DNA from 2 places in the Candidatus Pelagibacter sp. PS_11 genome. Region 1 is predicted to be linked to the other one. Evidence: riboswitches for the same ligand, from Rfam matches in the RefSeq annotation. Region 1 holds a riboswitch; the other holds the start of a gene.
The links. Region 1 has a riboswitch for S-adenosylmethionine ahead of AC5SLT_RS01735 (homocysteine S-methyltransferase family protein). Riboswitches for the same ligand answer to the same signal wherever they lie in the genome.

Region 1 (8,494 bases):
CTATTGGCCAAAAAATAATGCCTATTGATATGCTGAGGTTAAAGTTATCATTCTTTGGAGCATTAAAATTCGATCCACGTTCTGATAAGTGGCTAAGAATATGTATGTTTCAAGGTGCACCCCTACCAGAGCAATTAAAAAACTATGATGAACATTGGGTTTATAATTAATCAACATGAGATCATTAAGCGAAATAGATACAGTTTCTAAAAGATCAAGTAGAGCTGCTGGATATTCTTGGGGTATTGCAGAAGAAATTGGAAAAAACATAAGACTACTTGAAATTTTTAGCTTACCTGGAATTAAAAACTTAAATAGTTTTTTTAAGAAAAAAAAAGAAACAAGGTTAGAGAATATCAGCATCATAAAGCAAGACAATGAGGCTGGTAAAAATGAATATTGCCCAATAATCGCAGGGGTAAATTTTTTAGATCAGATTAAAACTCTAGAAACTTTAAATGAGATAACGTTTAAAAAAATCTCATATCCATTACTTTTCCTACCATTTGTAAGTAGAGCAGCTGAGGTAATCGGTAAAAGAATATTCTTAAAAATGGATGACAGGGAGTTTTTGTTAAACTTCAATAACAATATTTATTCTAATTATACTAAAAACGAAATCATCGTATCTGCTGAAAATATTTACTTAAAAGTTTTAGAAAACAGAGACTCGTTTGAAGAAAAAGAATGGAATGAGCTTTATAAGCTTTCAGAAGAAACTTTTGTTGAAGAAAATGACAGTTTAAAAGAAAGTGGTGCTGGTGCTGGATTAACTGATAACGATTAGTTTATTTAAATTTAGTCATTTCCTTAATATGAGAAGGTCTTGTTTCACAACATCCACCTAAAATAGTTGCACCTGTATCTTTAAATTTTTTAACAAAATTTGCCATCAATTCAGGTGTTAAGTCTTTTCTTTGACCCAAAAATTCATTTGGGTTACCAGTTTTGCTCATATTGTAATTGTTAGTATAGCCATCTTTAGGCTTAGTTGTCACGAAAGCATTAAGTTTAAATCCAAAAGGAACACCTAAATTTTTTACTTCTTCTAAATTTTCAGAAAAGTTTTCAGGAGAAACGCACGATAAAATTAATCCTAGTAAATTGTTATGGTTAATATGATTAATAATATCTGATATTTTTTCACCACTTGGAAGATTTATTCCCTCAGAAATATGAGCGCCTATTAAATATGGCTTATTAAATTTTTTAATTGCTTCAATTGCTAACCTAAACTCTTTTACGCTAGACAAAACATCTAGGTAAAAAAAATCAATATAAGGATCTAATAATTTTGCTTGATCATAAAAATTTTGTTTAATTTCATGATCTGGCCTTGTATCTTCTTCGTATGTTAAATATTGAGGTGGAAGACCACCTGCAATTAACACATTAGGATATTGTTCTTTTGCTTTCTGAGCTATCTCACCAGCTTTTTTGTTTAAGTATTCAAATTTATCTTCAATTTTATTATCACGTAATCTTATTCGTCTAGTAGTAAAGGTTGCTGTAACAATAACTTCAGCACCTGCTTTAATAAAATCTAAATGTGTGTCTAGTAAGAGTTGATGGTATTCTTCTTTTAATACAGCATTTGCACTCCACAATGTGCCGTTTGGCTTCATACCACGAGCCAACAATTCTTGCCCCATACCACCATCTAAAATTCGTGTTGTTTTAAAAAAATTAATATTCATTTTTATTCCTAACTTTTTTAGTGCTTTGGCTTTATGCCAGGTGCACAATACAGCTCAACTACCTTTACCAATTATATAATGATTTCCTTTTTAGCAGTTAGTACCTGCAATATGGATCAAATCGGTTAAACTATCTATATATCTAATAGACTGATTAGTAAATCACTTCTTGAATAATATTTTAGCATTAAATGAGAAGGATCTTCTCTCACCATCAACATTAAATGGATAAGCTGTGTGCATTAAATAATTAGGAAAAATCAATAAATCTCCTAATGTAGGGTTTAAATTATAGATACTTTGACTTAAAAAGTTTTTTTGACCATTAATAAAATCAATTGTTCCATTAGTTTTAATCTTTTTATTCTTAACTAGTTTATTTTGATTCATATCTTTTGGGATTTTAAGATAGCCAACCCCTGACAATTGTCCTTCATGATAATGAATTGGATTATATTCATTTTTTAACTGTTTAACTACCCATAGATTTATTATCTTAATTTCTTTAATTTTTTTAACACCTGACTTATCAAGGTAAACTTTAATATTTTTTATTAATTCTTTAGACAAACTCTTATTAATTAATGTTTTAGGTATCTTAATTTCATTCTTAATTTGACTTGCAAGTTTAGAGCTATAGTCATTTTTTTTAGATAATTGAGATTTATCAACGTGATTATTTAATATAGTAATAATTTTTTTGGATAACTTTGTTTTTCCTATGGTGGGTCCAAATGCTCTGAATGTTTTCATAATTTTTCTATAATAATTTAATACTTCTGTTATGCAAACAACTTTAGTCCCATTCGAATAGCAACAAATATGACAAGTGCTGATGTTACAAGAGCCAATATTCTTGCAGGGAAAATTTTAATATTCAAGAAATTTCCTAATTGACCGCCTATTAAAACAAACAGAAATAATGGCCAATAATCAAAAATTCCATTTATTGTTGATGCCTTTGTAAATTGGCCAGCAAGTCCTGATAAAGAATTAATCAGTATGAATAATGATGCTGCTGTTGCAATGTTTTTTGCTTTATCTACTCTAAATAATAACAATATAGGGCTTAAGAAAATTCCACCACCAATTCCAACTACACCAGACACAAATCCAATAGATGCACCAATTAATATCGATAACATTTTTGGTATCTTTTTATAAACTTCAATTTTTTGATCAAAAGATTGAAATTTCAAGAGGAGTAGAACTCCTGCTAGTGCTAAGACTAAAAAAAGTAAAATTTCAAAAATTTCTTTATCTACTGATAAAGATCCTCCTATGAATGCAAGTGGCACAGATGAAATCAAATATGGGGCAAGGATCTTAAAATTGATATTTCCAGCTTTAATATAATTTATACAATTTCCTGATACGACAATAATATTACAAAAGAGAGCAATTACAGGAAAGATCAAGTAAGGAATATCCCAAATTAATAGAAAGGCTAGATAGGTAGAGCCACCACCAAAGCCAACACTTGAATATAAAGTTGCTGTTAGAAGAAATAAAAATGATAATATAATCATAATAATTATTTTAAATTTATGATTGTAAATATAGCACTTTTAACAGTTACAGATACTAGAACTTATGAGAATGATAAGTCAGGTGCGATCTTAGTGAAAAAAATAGAGGAGGCTAAACATAAACTAGTAGATAGAAAAATTTGTAAAGATAACAAAGAGGACATCATTAAAATCCTTAAAGATTGGATTAATCAATCTGAAATAGATGTTATAATTACAACAGGGGGCACTGGGCTTACAGGTCGAGATATTACACCAGAGGCAGTAAACGATATAGCTGACAAACATATTCCAGGTTTTGGAGAGGTGTTTAGAACAATAAGTTTAAAAACAGTTGGTACATCGGCCATTCAATCTAGAGCTTGTGCAGTACTAGCTAATGGAAAATATGTATTTGCTTTACCAGGTTCTTCAGGCGGGGTAACGGATGCCTGGGATGGAATTTTAAAACATCAGTTAGATATAAATCATAAACCTTGTAATTTTGTAGAACTGTTTCCAAGACTTAAAGAAAAATAATTATTTTTGATATTTTTCTTTCCACTCAGAATAAGGCATACCATATATATGTTCACGTGCATCTAAGTCTGAAATTTCAATATTTTTTTTTTCAGCTTCTTCTCGGTACCATTTTGATAAACAGTTTCTGCAAAAGCCAGCAAGGTTCATAATATCTATATTTTGAACATCTTTTCGTTCATCTAGATGTTTGAGCAATCTTTCAAATGTAGCAGACTGTAATTCTTTTTTTATATTATTATCCATAACTAAATTATTAGACACATTTCAATTAAGCACAAGATGTAGGCTATATTCAATCTTAAGTAGAAAATAATAATATAATTAATAGATCTTTAGATCAATTTTTGTTTAGTTAAGTGATGGCTACAAAAAAGAAAAAAACAGCCAAAAAATCTAAAAGTAAGACCAAAAAAAAAATTAAGAAAAACTTGGTCAAGCAATCACCTAAAAATATTAAAAAAGTTAAAAAGAAAAAAGGTGTGGCTAAAAAGAAGTTACTTAAGCCAATAAAAAAAAATAAGCATAAGAATATTAATAAAAGAGAGAGGGTAAAAATGAGCACAGAAACAGTAAAAGGTGGACGATCTCCATTACTAGATACGTCTCACTTAAAAGTTAAATTTCCATTTAAAGAACAATATGGAAATTTTATAGGTGGCAAATTCGTTAAACCAAAATCAGGAAAATATTTTGATAACGTAAGTCCAATTAATAATGATGTTATATGTTCCGTTCCAAGATCAGATGCAAAAGATGTTGAGGCTGCATTAGATGCTGCACACGCTGCCTTTCCTACTTGGGGAGTTACATCAATAACTGAAAGATCCAACATACTACTTAAAATAGCTGATGTTATAGAAAAAAATCTTGAACTATTAGCTACTGCTGAATGTTTAGATAATGGAAAACCAATTAGAGAGTGTATGGCAGCTGACTTACCATTAGTTGTTGATCATTGGAGATATTTCGCTGGAGTAATCAGGGCAGAAGAAGGTTCGGTTTCAGAGATAAGTAATAGTGAATATTCTTATCATATACCTGAACCACTTGGTGTAGTTGGACAGATTATACCATGGAACTTTCCATTATTAATGGCAACATGGAAACTTGCACCAGCACTTGCCGCAGGTAACTGTGTAGTTTTAAAACCAGCTGAGCAAACACCAGCATCAATCTTGCTATTAATGGAACTTATTGGAGACTTATTGCCTCCAGGAGTTGTTAATGTTGTAAGTGGTTTTGGTCTTGAAGCAGGTAAACCATTAGCCTCATCTAAAAGAATTAGAAAGATTGCTTTTACTGGTGAGACTACAACTGGACGTTTGATCATGCAATATGCATCACAAAACTTAATTCCAATAACTTTAGAATTAGGTGGAAAATCTCCAAATGTTTTCTTTGAAGATGTTATGGATCAAGATGATGATTTCTTTGATAAATGTCTTGAAGGTTTTGCAATGTTTACTCTTAATCAGGGTGAAGTTTGTACTTGTCCTAGTAGAGTATTAATCCAAGAATCTATCTATGATAAGTTCATGGAAAGAGCAGTTGCTAGAACGAAAGCAGTCAAGCAGGACAATCCTCTAAAAATGGAAACTATGATTGGTGCTCAAGTATCATTAGAACAAATGGAAAAAATAAAGTCTTACTTAGATTTAGGTAAGAAAGAAGGTGCCAAAGTTCTATGTGGTGGTGAAGTTGCTAACTTAAACAGTGGTTTGGAAAAAGGAAATTATATCCAACCTACTATTTTTGAAGGTAATAACTCTATGAGAGTTTTCCAAGAAGAAATTTTTGGACCAGTTGTATCTGTTACTAAATTTAAAGATGAAGCTCATGCATTAGAAATAGCTAATGATACTCTTTATGGTTTAGGAGCAGGTGTTTGGACTAGAAATGGGAATATTGCTTATAGAATGGGAAGAGGAATCCAGGCTGGTAGAGTTTGGACTAACTGTTACCATGCTTATCCAGCTCATGCTGCTTTTGGAGGTTATAAACAATCTGGAATCGGTAGAGAAACACATAAAATGATGCTTAATCATTATAGACAGGTGAAAAACTTACACGTGTCGTACAGTGAGAAAAAATTAGGCTTCTTTTAACAGATATATTATGATGGCCTGTATTAAACTACAGGCCATATAACTATGAAAGTTTCAGCAACCCCTTCAGCTTTAGAACTAATTGAAGATCTAAAGAAAGATCATGGTAAAGAATTACTCTTTCATCAATCTGGTGGATGTTGTGATGGAAGTGCTCCAATGTGTTATCCTGTTAAAGAATTTTTAGTAAGTGATGACGATGTTTTAGTTGGAAAAATTGGTGGTATTCCTTTTTACATAAGTGAAACTCAACATGAAGCATGGAAAAATACAGATTTAATTATTGATTGCATTCAAGGTATGGGTGGAATGTTTTCTTTAGACAATGGAACTGGCAGAAGATTTTTAACAAGATCTGAGATTTGCGTTCCTGAAAAAAAATCAATTAATTAATTAAATTTCATTTTAACTCTTAGTGTAAGTAAAATTACTATAATAATAAGATAAATCAAAGGTTCAACTGTAACTACTTTAACTAACCATAAGTAGTGAATAATTCCTAATAAAGAAATTATATAAACAAGCTTGTGTAGTTTTTTCCATTTATCTCTCAATAACCTTATCATTCGTTTAGATGAAGTAAGAGCAAGTGGCACTAATAAAAGCCAAGCTAAAAATCCAGCAAATATAAATTTTTTTTTTATAATATCATCACCAATACCAGACCAATCAAAACGATAATCTATGCCAACATAAGTCATCATGTGTGCTGATGCGTAAAAAAAAACAAACAAGCCAAACATTCTCCTATAGCTAATCCAAAAATTTAATTTAGTAAATTTTTGTAAAGGGGTCATTGCAAGAGTTATTATGATAAAACGAAGTGTCCACTCACCAGTATCATGTGTTATTTTTTTCACAGGTTCAGGACCTAATTGGTTAAAAGCAATTTGATAAAAAATAATTAATATTGGTAGTAAGCAAAAAAAGAAAATTGATATTTTTATATATTTTTGCATAGTTTAAAAAACCAACTAAATATTTTTAAAAATTTTTCTTTAAATCCATACCAGAGTATAGATTTGCAACTTCATCACCGTACCCATTAAACATTTCAGTCTCAATTCTAGGAGCTAAAATACTTTCACCTATGACACGTTCTGTTGCTTGTGACCATCTTGGATGCGAAACATTTGGGTTAACATTTGAATAAAATCCATATTCTCTTGGGGACGATCTCATCCAAGATGATGTAGGCATATTTTTAACTAATTTTATTTTAACAATTGCTTTTGCACTTTTAAAACCATACTTCCAAGGAACAAAAATTCTTAATGGAGCTCCATTTTGATTAGGCAATGCTTTTCCATAAAGCCCAGTAACAACTGTTGTTATAGGATGCATAGCTTCATCAATTCTTAATCCTTCTCTATAAGGCCAATTTAAAATTGGATATCTTTGGCCATTCATTTGTTCAGGGTCATAAACACTTTCAAATTCAACAAATTTTGCAGTATTTTTAATAGATACTTTACTAAGTAACTTACTTAGAGAAAATCCCATCCAAGGAACAACCATAGACCAACCCTCAACACACCTTAGTTTGTAGATTCTTTCTTCCGAAGGAAATAAAGAAATTATTTCTTCAGCTGAAATCGTAACTGGATTTTCTACTTCCCCTTCAATAGTTACACTCCAAGGTTTAGTAATAAATTCTTGTGAATTTCTATAAGGATCACTTTTACTGGTACCAAATTCATAATAATTGTTATACGTCGTAATATCTTCATATGATGTTAGCTTAGTTTTATTTTGTGAATAAGCATTGTTTAAGAATGGTATACTGCTCAAAGATATTGAACCAACACCAAGCCCAATTGATTTAATAAATTTTCTTCTTTTATTGTAAATTAATTCTGGTGTAATTTCTGAATGTTTATATTTTTTCATTTTTAATAGGATTACCTTTTAACCATTCAGTTTCATCATTTTTATAATGTTCTTTTTTCCAAATAGGTGATCTTTTTTTGATTTCTTCAATTATATACCTAGATAATACGTAAGCTTCATCTCTATGTTTGCAGGCAACTGCGATAATTATACTAGTTTCTCCAAGCCCCACATAGCCCTTTATATGCTCTATAAAGACTGCTTTATCTATAATTTTAAGTTTTTCTGTAGTCTCTTTATAAATTTCTTCAAAACTTTTTAGTACTAGTTCGTCATGACTATCATAAGTTATACCAATAACTTCTTTATTTTCATTAATATTTCTTACATTTCCTGTAAAAATAATTGATGCACCATATGAGCAGGATTTTATAAATGCTTCTGCTTCAGAAGTTTTTATGTTATTTTTTTCAATATCTATAATTTTTGCATGTAACATCAGCCACCACCTATTGGAGGTATAATCCCAATTTTTTGATCTTTTGTAATTTTAAAATTATCATTAACAATATTATTATCTTCAGAGCAAAAAGCAGAGCTTTTAACTATTTTTATAAAATCTTCATTACCTTTAAAATTAATATCCAAGTAATTGATGATTTCTCTTCTTAAATCTTTGATTTCAATTTTTTCTTTAATATTAAATTCTAAGTAATCTTTATTGCTAAAATCTCTACTTGCTCCAAATAACTCAAGTTTAACTTTCATGTTTAAAAAATATCTTTTAAAAACTCTGGTAGTCCGTCAGGAT
Region 2 (8,494 bases), 210 kb from region 1:
TCTCGCTTTTTCAACGTTAGAAAAATAGATTTATGCTACTTTTATTTTATTTTAAGCTATTTTAGTAACTATAATTTAACTATTTTTAAATATTATTATATTTTATCTGTATTTTTTTGAAATTAATAATATTATAATTAAATTAATAATTACAGTAGTATATAATATATTATTAATGTATAATATTAGATATTAGTAAACAAATAATACCTAGTTAATAGGATTTAATATAAGATTCTCTTCTAGATATATAAACTCCACTCATAATAATAATGGATAAGCCTAAGAATGTCCAATTATCAGGAAAGTCACTAAAGAAGTAATACCCAATAATTATATTAGTAATGATTTCAAAGTAGCTAAATGGAGCCAATTTAGAGGCATCAGCGTATTTAAGTGATAATATAAGAAATAAGTGCCCAATGCAGGCAAATACGCCTATTGAGGCCATCATAGACCATTGAGAAGGAGTTGGATTAACCCATACAAAAGGCATTAATCCTGAAACGGCGATTAACCCAACTAATCCAGTTAGTAATAAAGTTAATAAAGGGTTATCTGAAGTGCTCAATTTACGTGTAATTATTAAATAGAACCCATACATTACACCTGTTCCTAATGCAGCTAGACTGGCCAAGTTAATCTCCACAAAACCTGGTCTTATAACCACTAGAGAGCCTATAAATCCTATAATAACAGCAGTCCACCTTCTTATACCCACCTTCTCACCCAAAAATATAGGAGAAAATGCAGTAACAATTAAAGGTGCTACAAAAGCAAGTGTCAGAGCTTTAGCTAGAGAGATAACAGATATTGCGTAGAAAAAACAAATATTAGCAGAAAGTAGTATTAACCCTCTTATTATTTGTAACTTAGGCTTATCTGTCCAAACAAGCTGCTTATTATAAAACAAGAACATTATTGGAAGAGTGAATGCGACCGTAAAAAAATATCTAGCCCACGTGATCTGTAAAACGGGCATATCGGCACTTAAATATTTTGCAAAACCATCCATGATTGGAAGCATTACCCAGGCTAAAAGGTTAAATATGATGGCTTTCATAAGCCAATAGATACAGTTTAATTAAAGTATTTTAAAGCAAAGAATACGACAACAGGAATAGTAAAAAAAGACATGACTGTTGAAACAACAATGGTACTAGCAACACTATCTACAATCTTTTTTGGTGAATAAATTGATGCCACAAGATAATTTAAAACAGCGCTAGGCATTGAACATTGAATTAATAGAACACCAGCAGCAAAACCTGAAAGGTTAAAATATTTTATTATTGAAAAACCAATTATTGGTCCAATTATTACCCTTCCTATTGATGATATAAATGCTTTTTTGAATGAAAAAATCTTAAAACGAGTAAGAGCAATTCCTAAAGACATTAATATTAAAAAAATAGTAGCATACATTAGCAGAAAAGTTGTATTTTCAACAAAGAGAGGAAGTTCTATTCTAAAGTATAGAAAAATTACTGAAATTATAATTGCATAAAAAGGTGGGTTTTTAAGAATTACACTTAAATCAAATTTTCTATCAGCAAGAAATACTCCAAGAGTAAAATGGCATAGCACTATTAAGGCTGAAATTGCAGCAGCGATACCTAAACCTTGAGTGCCGTAAGCGAATAAACATATTGGTAAACCCATATTACCAGTATTAGGCATAACAAAAGGGGGTAACTCACGAATAATATCTTTAGTACTTAAAAAAAATAAAAAAACTATACCTACTATTGTAAAAATAAAAATTGCTATCAAATAGTACCAAAAATAATTTTTAAAAATGTCAAAAGACATTCCAGTTGATGTTAAAGAATATATTATCATTGCTGGAGTACCAATATTTGCTGCAAAGGTAGTAATAAAAGATGTATCTAATTTTGGATTATTTATGCCAAGATAATAACCAATACCAACAACAAAAAAGACAGGAAATAAAACCTCAAAAAGTTTTAGATATATTTCCATTAATTATAAATTCTAATCAATGTTGGGTATCTTAGAATATTTTTGTCTTTATTAAAAACAGAAAGACAGTTCTTAGAATTAAGTTCATTAGTTTTATGAGTAATAATAACAATTGTAGCTTTATTATTTTTTTTGTCAGGAGTTTGGATTAATCTTTTTACTGAAATTTTATACTTAGCTAGTCGGTTTGTGATTGTTGATAAAACACCTGGTTTGTCTTTAACTTCAAATCTCAAATATAGTGAATTCACATAATTATCAACGTTGTAACACTTAATTAATTTACGTTTATTGCCAGGAATGCCAAATGGCTTTTTAATATTACCTCTTAAAATTGAAAGTAAATCTGATAATAAAGATGAAGAAGTAGGTCCAGGGCCAGCTCCCTCCCCTTGCAATATACTTTCACCAACAGGTTTTCCTTCGAGAATAACAGCATTCATAACACCACCAACGTTACCAATATAAGAACTTTTACTAACTAAGCATGGGTGTACAGTTTCAAAAAGTTGACCATTAATTAGTTCTGAAATGCCAAGGAGTTTGATTCGTAAATTTAATTGATTGGAAATTTCTATGTCTTTTAATTCAATTTTTTCAATACCTTCCATTAAGCATTTATATTTAGAAATTTTAGTATTAAAGGCTAGAGCAGATAAAATTCTTACTTTAGCAAATGCATCAAAACCATTTAAATCTAATTTGGGGTTACCTGGTTCAGCATATCCCAATTTTTGAGCTTTTTTTAATACGTTAGAAAAACTATCATTAGAATTTTCCATTTCTGAAAGAATATAGTTAGAAGTACCATTTAAAATTCCATAAACTTTAGAAATTTTGTTAGTTGCAAGACCTTCTTTAATGGTTCTTAGTATTGGAATACCACCAGCAACAGAAGCTTCAAATTCTAAATTAACATTATTATCCTCTGCTAATTTTCCTAAATAATCACCATGTTTAGAGATAAGTGCTTTATTAGGAGTGATTACATGTATTCTATTTTTTAAAGCAGTTTCCACAACTTTTTTTGAAATCCCATCTGACAAACCTATAGCTTCAAATAAAATATCTACTTTGGTCTTATTAAAAATTTCTAATGGGTTTTTAAAAAATATTTTCTTATTAACTTTAAATCTTCTTTTTTTAGAAATGCTTCTTGCTGAAACAGCTACTACGTTAATCTTTTTTCCTGTCTTAAGTTCAATATCTTTTTTTTTAGTATTAAGTTCATTTAACAAATAAATACCAACTTGTCCTAGACCAACTACAGCAATGTTGATTATATTTTTCATCTATTGGTTAATATCTGGGTATTCTGCATTTTTTGAATAATCTTTAAGAAAGAGGTTAAATTCATCAAAAGTCATAGATTTGTAATCACCAGTTTTTTTTAATATCTGAGAAAGTTTTTTGTCATCATTAGACTTTTTAATAGGATCTTCATTCCAATAAGTAGACTCTTTGTTTAATGAGCACGAAGTTAAAAATATAATTAGGGATAAAAATAAGTATTTCAAATTAATCCTTTTGTTTCATTAAAACCATATTTGATATTCATATTTTGTATTGCTTGACCTGCCCCACCTTTAATCAAATTATCAATAACAGATAAAATAATAACTCTATTTTTATACTTAGTTTTACAAATTACTATAGAGCAATTATTTGTGTTAATTACGTCATTTGTACTTAACAATGAATTTGTTTTTAAAATTTTAACGAATCTGTTTTTTGAATATTGACTCTTTAAAGTGTTTTCTAAATGTTTAATACCTACACCTTTGTTAAGGTCTAAGTAAATAGTACTAAGTATCCCTCTAAACATTGGTGTTAAATGGGGTGTGAATGTAAAAGAAAATTTCTTTTTAGTGTAGTTTTCGATTTCTTGTTGAATTTCAGAGTTATGTCTATGGAAACCCACACCATAAGCGCTTAAGGATTCATAAAGATTTTTATCCTTATATTTTTTATGCACACCTCTTCCAGCACCAGAGTAACCAGATTTTGAATCTATAATAACATTATCTGTTTTTATTAAATTTTTCTTAACTAATGGAATAAGTGGTAAAAGTATTGATGTTGGGTAGCAACCTGGACATCCAATAATATTAAATTTCTTTAATTTGTCACCATTGATTTCTGGTAATGAATAAATTGATTTTTTAATATTTTTGACAGATCTGTGTTTTTGTTTGTACCATTTTAGATAATTTGATGCTTTATTAAGTCTAAAGTCTGCAGCTAAATCAATTAATATATTGTGTTTTAATAAATCATTTGAAATATCTTGTGCTTCACCATTAGGTAGAGCTGTAAAAACAAGGTCTATGTTTTTTAAAAGTTCTTTATTGTATCTAATAATTTTAGGTAATTTTTTTGAACTTAATGATTTTTCATAACTAGAGATATTTTTTCCAACAGACGTATTACCACAAAGATATTTAATGTTAACATTGCTGTGTTTAACTAATAATTTAATTAATTGAACACCAATATAACCTGTTGATCCAGCAACTAAAACATTAAGCTTAGGCATTTTTTTATTATAACAGTTTAGAGTTAAAAAAGAATTATCTTTTCGAGAATTGGAAGCTTCTTCTTGCTTTTCTACGACCAGGTTTTTTTCTTTCAACCGATCTAGAGTCTCTAGTATTAAGCTTTTCTGTCTTAAGTACTGCTCTATTCTCTGAATCAAATAAGATTAATGCTTTAGCAATACCATGGACCATTGCACCAGCTTGACCTGTGTGACCACCACCTGCTACTCTACATCTTACATCATAATCAGTTGCTTGGTTTATAATCTCAAATGGTCTTGTGATTTGCATTTTGTGACTTCCGCTAGTGAAATACTCATCCATAGTTCTGCCATTAACGTAAATTTTGCCAGTACCTTTTTTCACCCAAATTTTTGCAATAGATTTTTTTCTTCTACCAGTTGCGTATTTACTATCTTTAAAATCTAATTTAATTTTAGGTTTTTTTGTAGATACTTTATTTGGTGTAGCTGCTGTTTCCATATTAATTTCTTATTAGATTTTTACTGTTTAATTTACCTAGGTCTAAAAGTTTTGGGTTTTGTGCTGCATGAGGGTGTTCTTCACCAGCATAAATTTTTACTTTAGTTAATTGTTTTCTTCCTAGAACTCCACCAGGTAACATTCTTTTAATAGCTAATTTTAATGTCTCGCCAGGTTTATTTTTTTCTAATAATTTTTCAGGAGTAATTTCTTTAATTCCACCTGGGTGACCAGTATGTCTATAATATTTTTTATCTTTAAATTTTTTTCCTGTGAACTTTGCTTGTTCAACATTTTTAACAACAACAAAATCACCATCATCCATATGAGGTGTAAAAGTTGTTTTATTTTTTCCTCTAACAATCATAGCGATAATAGAAGCTAATCTGCCAACTACAGCATTTTTAGCATCAATCTCAAACCAGTTACTGTTTAAATCACCACTTTTTAGAAATTTTGTCATTGTGCGAGGATTAATACTATTATTAGATATAATGTCAATTTTATATTTCCCTTGCAATATCTTGCTTAAATGATATTTCTATATAGCCGATTTGTTCCTATTGCAGGCTAGTTATTGCTAAAAAGGATTTTTTACCCACATTATCGGTAGGCGCATTTGAACTGTATTGTACGCCTTGCATAAAGCAAAAGTACTAAAAAAGGAGTATTAAGATGAGTACAAAAAGACAAAACCCTGAGACTATAGCTATACATGGTGGTGATTATAGAAGCGATCCAACAACCAAAGCAGTAGCAGTTCCAATTTATAGAACAACATCGTATCAATTTGATAGTACTGAACATGCTGCGAATTTGTTTGCTCTTAAGGAATTTGGAAATATTTATACAAGAATAATGAATCCAACAAATGATGCTCTTGAAAAAAGAGTTGCTTCATTAGAAGGAGGATTAGCCTGTTTAACAGTAGCATCTGGACAAACCGCATCAACTTTTGCAATTTTAAACGTTGCACAAGCCGGAGATAATATAGTCAGCTCTACGGATTTATATGGAGGTACTATTTCGTTATTCACGCATACATTAAGTAAACTTGGTATTGAGGTTAGATATGCAGACCCTTCTGACCCAAAAAACTTTGAAAAAGCTGTTGATGATAAAACTAGAGCTTTTTATGGTGAGACTTTACCAAATCCTTATTTGAGAGTTTTTCCAATTAAAGAAGTTTCTGATATTGGTAAAAAATACAATATACCATTAATAATGGACAACACAGCTGCCCCTGTAATTTGCAAACCTTTAGAACATGGTGCTGCTGTAGTAGTTTATTCATTAACAAAATATATAGGTGGTCACGGTACAGTTGTAGGTGGAGCTTTAGTTGATGGAGGTAATTTTGATTGGACAGCTGATCCCAAAAGACAACCTTTATTTAACGAACCTGACGCAAGTTACGGTGGAGCTATATGGGGAAAAGTGGTTCCAGAATTAACTGGGGCTAATGTTTCTTTTGCAGTAAGAGCGCGGGTTACATTGCTAAGAGATCTTGGTTCTGCCCTATCACCTGACAATGCATTTGGAATTATTCAAGGGCTTGAAACAGTTGCTCTTAGAATGAAACAACACTGCTCAAATGCATCAAAAGTTGTTGACTATTTAAAGAAAAATAAAGAAGTAACAAGAGTAATCTATCCAACAGAACATGAGGGTAAAATTGCTGATCGTGCTAAAAAATACCTAAATGAAGGAAATGGTGGTTTAGTTGGTATAGAGCTCAAAGGTGGTATTGAAGCAGGTAAGAGATTTATCGAGTCTTTAAAAATGTTTTATCATGTTGCAAATATTGGAGATGCAAGAAGTTTAGCAATTCATCCTGCAACAACAACTCATAGTCAGTTAACAGAAAAAGAATTGTTAGCCTCAGGTGTAACTCCTGGATACGTAAGATTATGTATTGGTATTGAGCATATAGATGACATTATTGAGGATTTAGACCAAGCTTTAAATAAATCTTCTAAAGGGAATTTGAAAGCAGTTAGTTAGAGTTTTTATATAATATCAAAAAATAAGAACTCAAAACTAATATTGAACCTAGCTGGTGTAGTGAAGCGTATGTAATCTCTACACCAGAAATCAAAGTTATAATTCCTAAAAAAATTTGAAACAAGATAGCAACATCAAAAAATAATACATATTTAAAATCATATTGTTTTTTAAAATAGATAAAATTTAAAATAATTATAAAAAATAAAAGCAAATATGCAGTTGATCTATGAAAAAATTGAATAATTGATGGGTTGTTAAATAATTGAGTAGTAATTAAATCACCATAACTAACATCATTTGGAAAAAAACCACCATTCATATCAGGCCATGAATTATAGATGAGACCACCATCTAAACCTGATAAAAAAGCACCCAATACAATCTGCAAAACTATCAATTTAAGTATAAATAATAAAAATAAATTTGGAATTTTATTTTCAAATTTTTTAATTTTATGAATATCTAAAATATACCAAAAAATTAAACATAAAATAAATAAAGCCAAAGATAAATGAATGCTAAGTCTAAAGTGACTAACGTCATTATTTTCAATTAATCCGCTAGATACCATATACCAACCAATGAACCCCTGAAGACACACAAGAAAAAAAATCCAATAATATTTATTAGAATAATGCAGGGTTTTTTTAAAATAGAGAGTGAAGAAAAGCAAAGGCACTAAAGTAAACAAACCTACAAATCTTGCTAACAATCTATGAGCATACTCCCAATAAAAAATCACTTTAAATTCATCTAAGGACATGCCGTAGTTAATATTTTTATATTCAGGAATTTTTTTGTACTCTGAGAAATAAAAATTCCACTCATTAATATTCATAGGTGGGAGTATTCCAGTAAAGAGCTCCCAGGCTGTGATTGATAAACCAGAGTCTGTTAGTCTAGTAAGACCACCGACAGCTACCATAAGAACAATTAATGAAAATAAAGTTATTAACCACAATTTCAAATATTTTATATAGTTGTCGCTATTTACAAACATAAATTATACTTATAATAATTATCTTAATAACCAATTGAATAAATGTCGCCTACAAATAAAAAAAAACTAAATCAGATTAGAATTAAGCTTGATAAACTTGATAATGATTTACTTAAATTAATCAAAAAAAGATCTTCTCTAGTCAATGAAGTGCTAAAAGTAAAAATCCATAAAAAAGAAATAATTGATCAAAAAAGGATCAATTTTATACTTAAAAAAATTAAAAAAAAATCAATACAAACTAATATTGACCCAAAAATCACTAATAGAATTTGGAAAAATATGATTTGGTCTTTTATTGATTACGAAAAAAGAAATTTTAGAAAAAAATAGTACTATTTACTGTGTGGAGGTAATTTTTTTTCCACAAACATTTCATGTTTTCTTGTAGAAGGGTTATATTTCTTTGCAGACAATTTAACTTTAGCTTTTTCACCACCCGCAGGTTTTTTAACATAATAAAAAAAAGGACTATCAGGTTTAG

Region 2: linked by a shared signal. The riboswitch ahead of AC5SLT_RS02955 (O-acetylhomoserine aminocarboxypropyltransferase/cysteine synthase family protein) and the one ahead of AC5SLT_RS01735 (homocysteine S-methyltransferase family protein) in region 1 are both predicted to bind S-adenosylmethionine.

Annotation. Positions count from the first base shown of each region.
Region 1 is NZ_CM182075.1:328,605-337,098, forward strand. It holds gene AC5SLT_RS01725 (hypothetical protein) at 1-170, shown strand, start outside; gene AC5SLT_RS01730 (DUF3726 domain-containing protein) at 176-787, shown strand; gene AC5SLT_RS01735 (homocysteine S-methyltransferase family protein) at 789-1,697, opposite strand; SAM riboswitch class V at 1,707-1,770, opposite strand; gene AC5SLT_RS01740 (2OG-Fe(II) oxygenase family protein) at 1,860-2,450, opposite strand; gene AC5SLT_RS01745 (TSUP family transporter) at 2,480-3,226, opposite strand; gene moaB (molybdenum cofactor biosynthesis protein B) at 3,245-3,745, shown strand; gene AC5SLT_RS01755 (DUF1244 domain-containing protein) at 3,746-3,991, opposite strand; gene adh (aldehyde dehydrogenase) at 4,303-5,853, shown strand; gene AC5SLT_RS01765 (DUF779 domain-containing protein) at 5,899-6,246, shown strand; gene msrQ (protein-methionine-sulfoxide reductase heme-binding subunit MsrQ) at 6,243-6,812, opposite strand; gene msrP (protein-methionine-sulfoxide reductase catalytic subunit MsrP) at 6,838-7,743, opposite strand; gene AC5SLT_RS01780 (molybdopterin synthase catalytic subunit) at 7,730-8,182, opposite strand; gene AC5SLT_RS01785 (hypothetical protein) at 8,182-8,451, opposite strand; gene moaC (cyclic pyranopterin monophosphate synthase MoaC) at 8,454-8,494, opposite strand, start outside.
Region 2 is NZ_CM182075.1:540,590-549,083, reverse strand. It holds gene AC5SLT_RS02990 (DMT family transporter) at 215-1,063, opposite strand; gene AC5SLT_RS02985 (AEC family transporter) at 1,081-1,983, opposite strand; gene AC5SLT_RS02980 (homoserine dehydrogenase) at 1,983-3,275, opposite strand; gene AC5SLT_RS02975 (hypothetical protein) at 3,276-3,500, opposite strand; gene argC (N-acetyl-gamma-glutamyl-phosphate reductase) at 3,497-4,519, opposite strand; gene rpsI (30S ribosomal protein S9) at 4,554-5,003, opposite strand; gene rplM (50S ribosomal protein L13) at 5,005-5,466, opposite strand; SAM riboswitch class V at 5,606-5,674, shown strand; gene AC5SLT_RS02955 (O-acetylhomoserine aminocarboxypropyltransferase/cysteine synthase family protein) at 5,679-7,007, shown strand; gene AC5SLT_RS02950 (COX15/CtaA family protein) at 7,000-7,971, opposite strand; gene AC5SLT_RS02945 (chorismate mutase) at 8,053-8,343, shown strand; gene AC5SLT_RS02940 (50S ribosomal protein L33) at 8,346-8,494, opposite strand, start outside.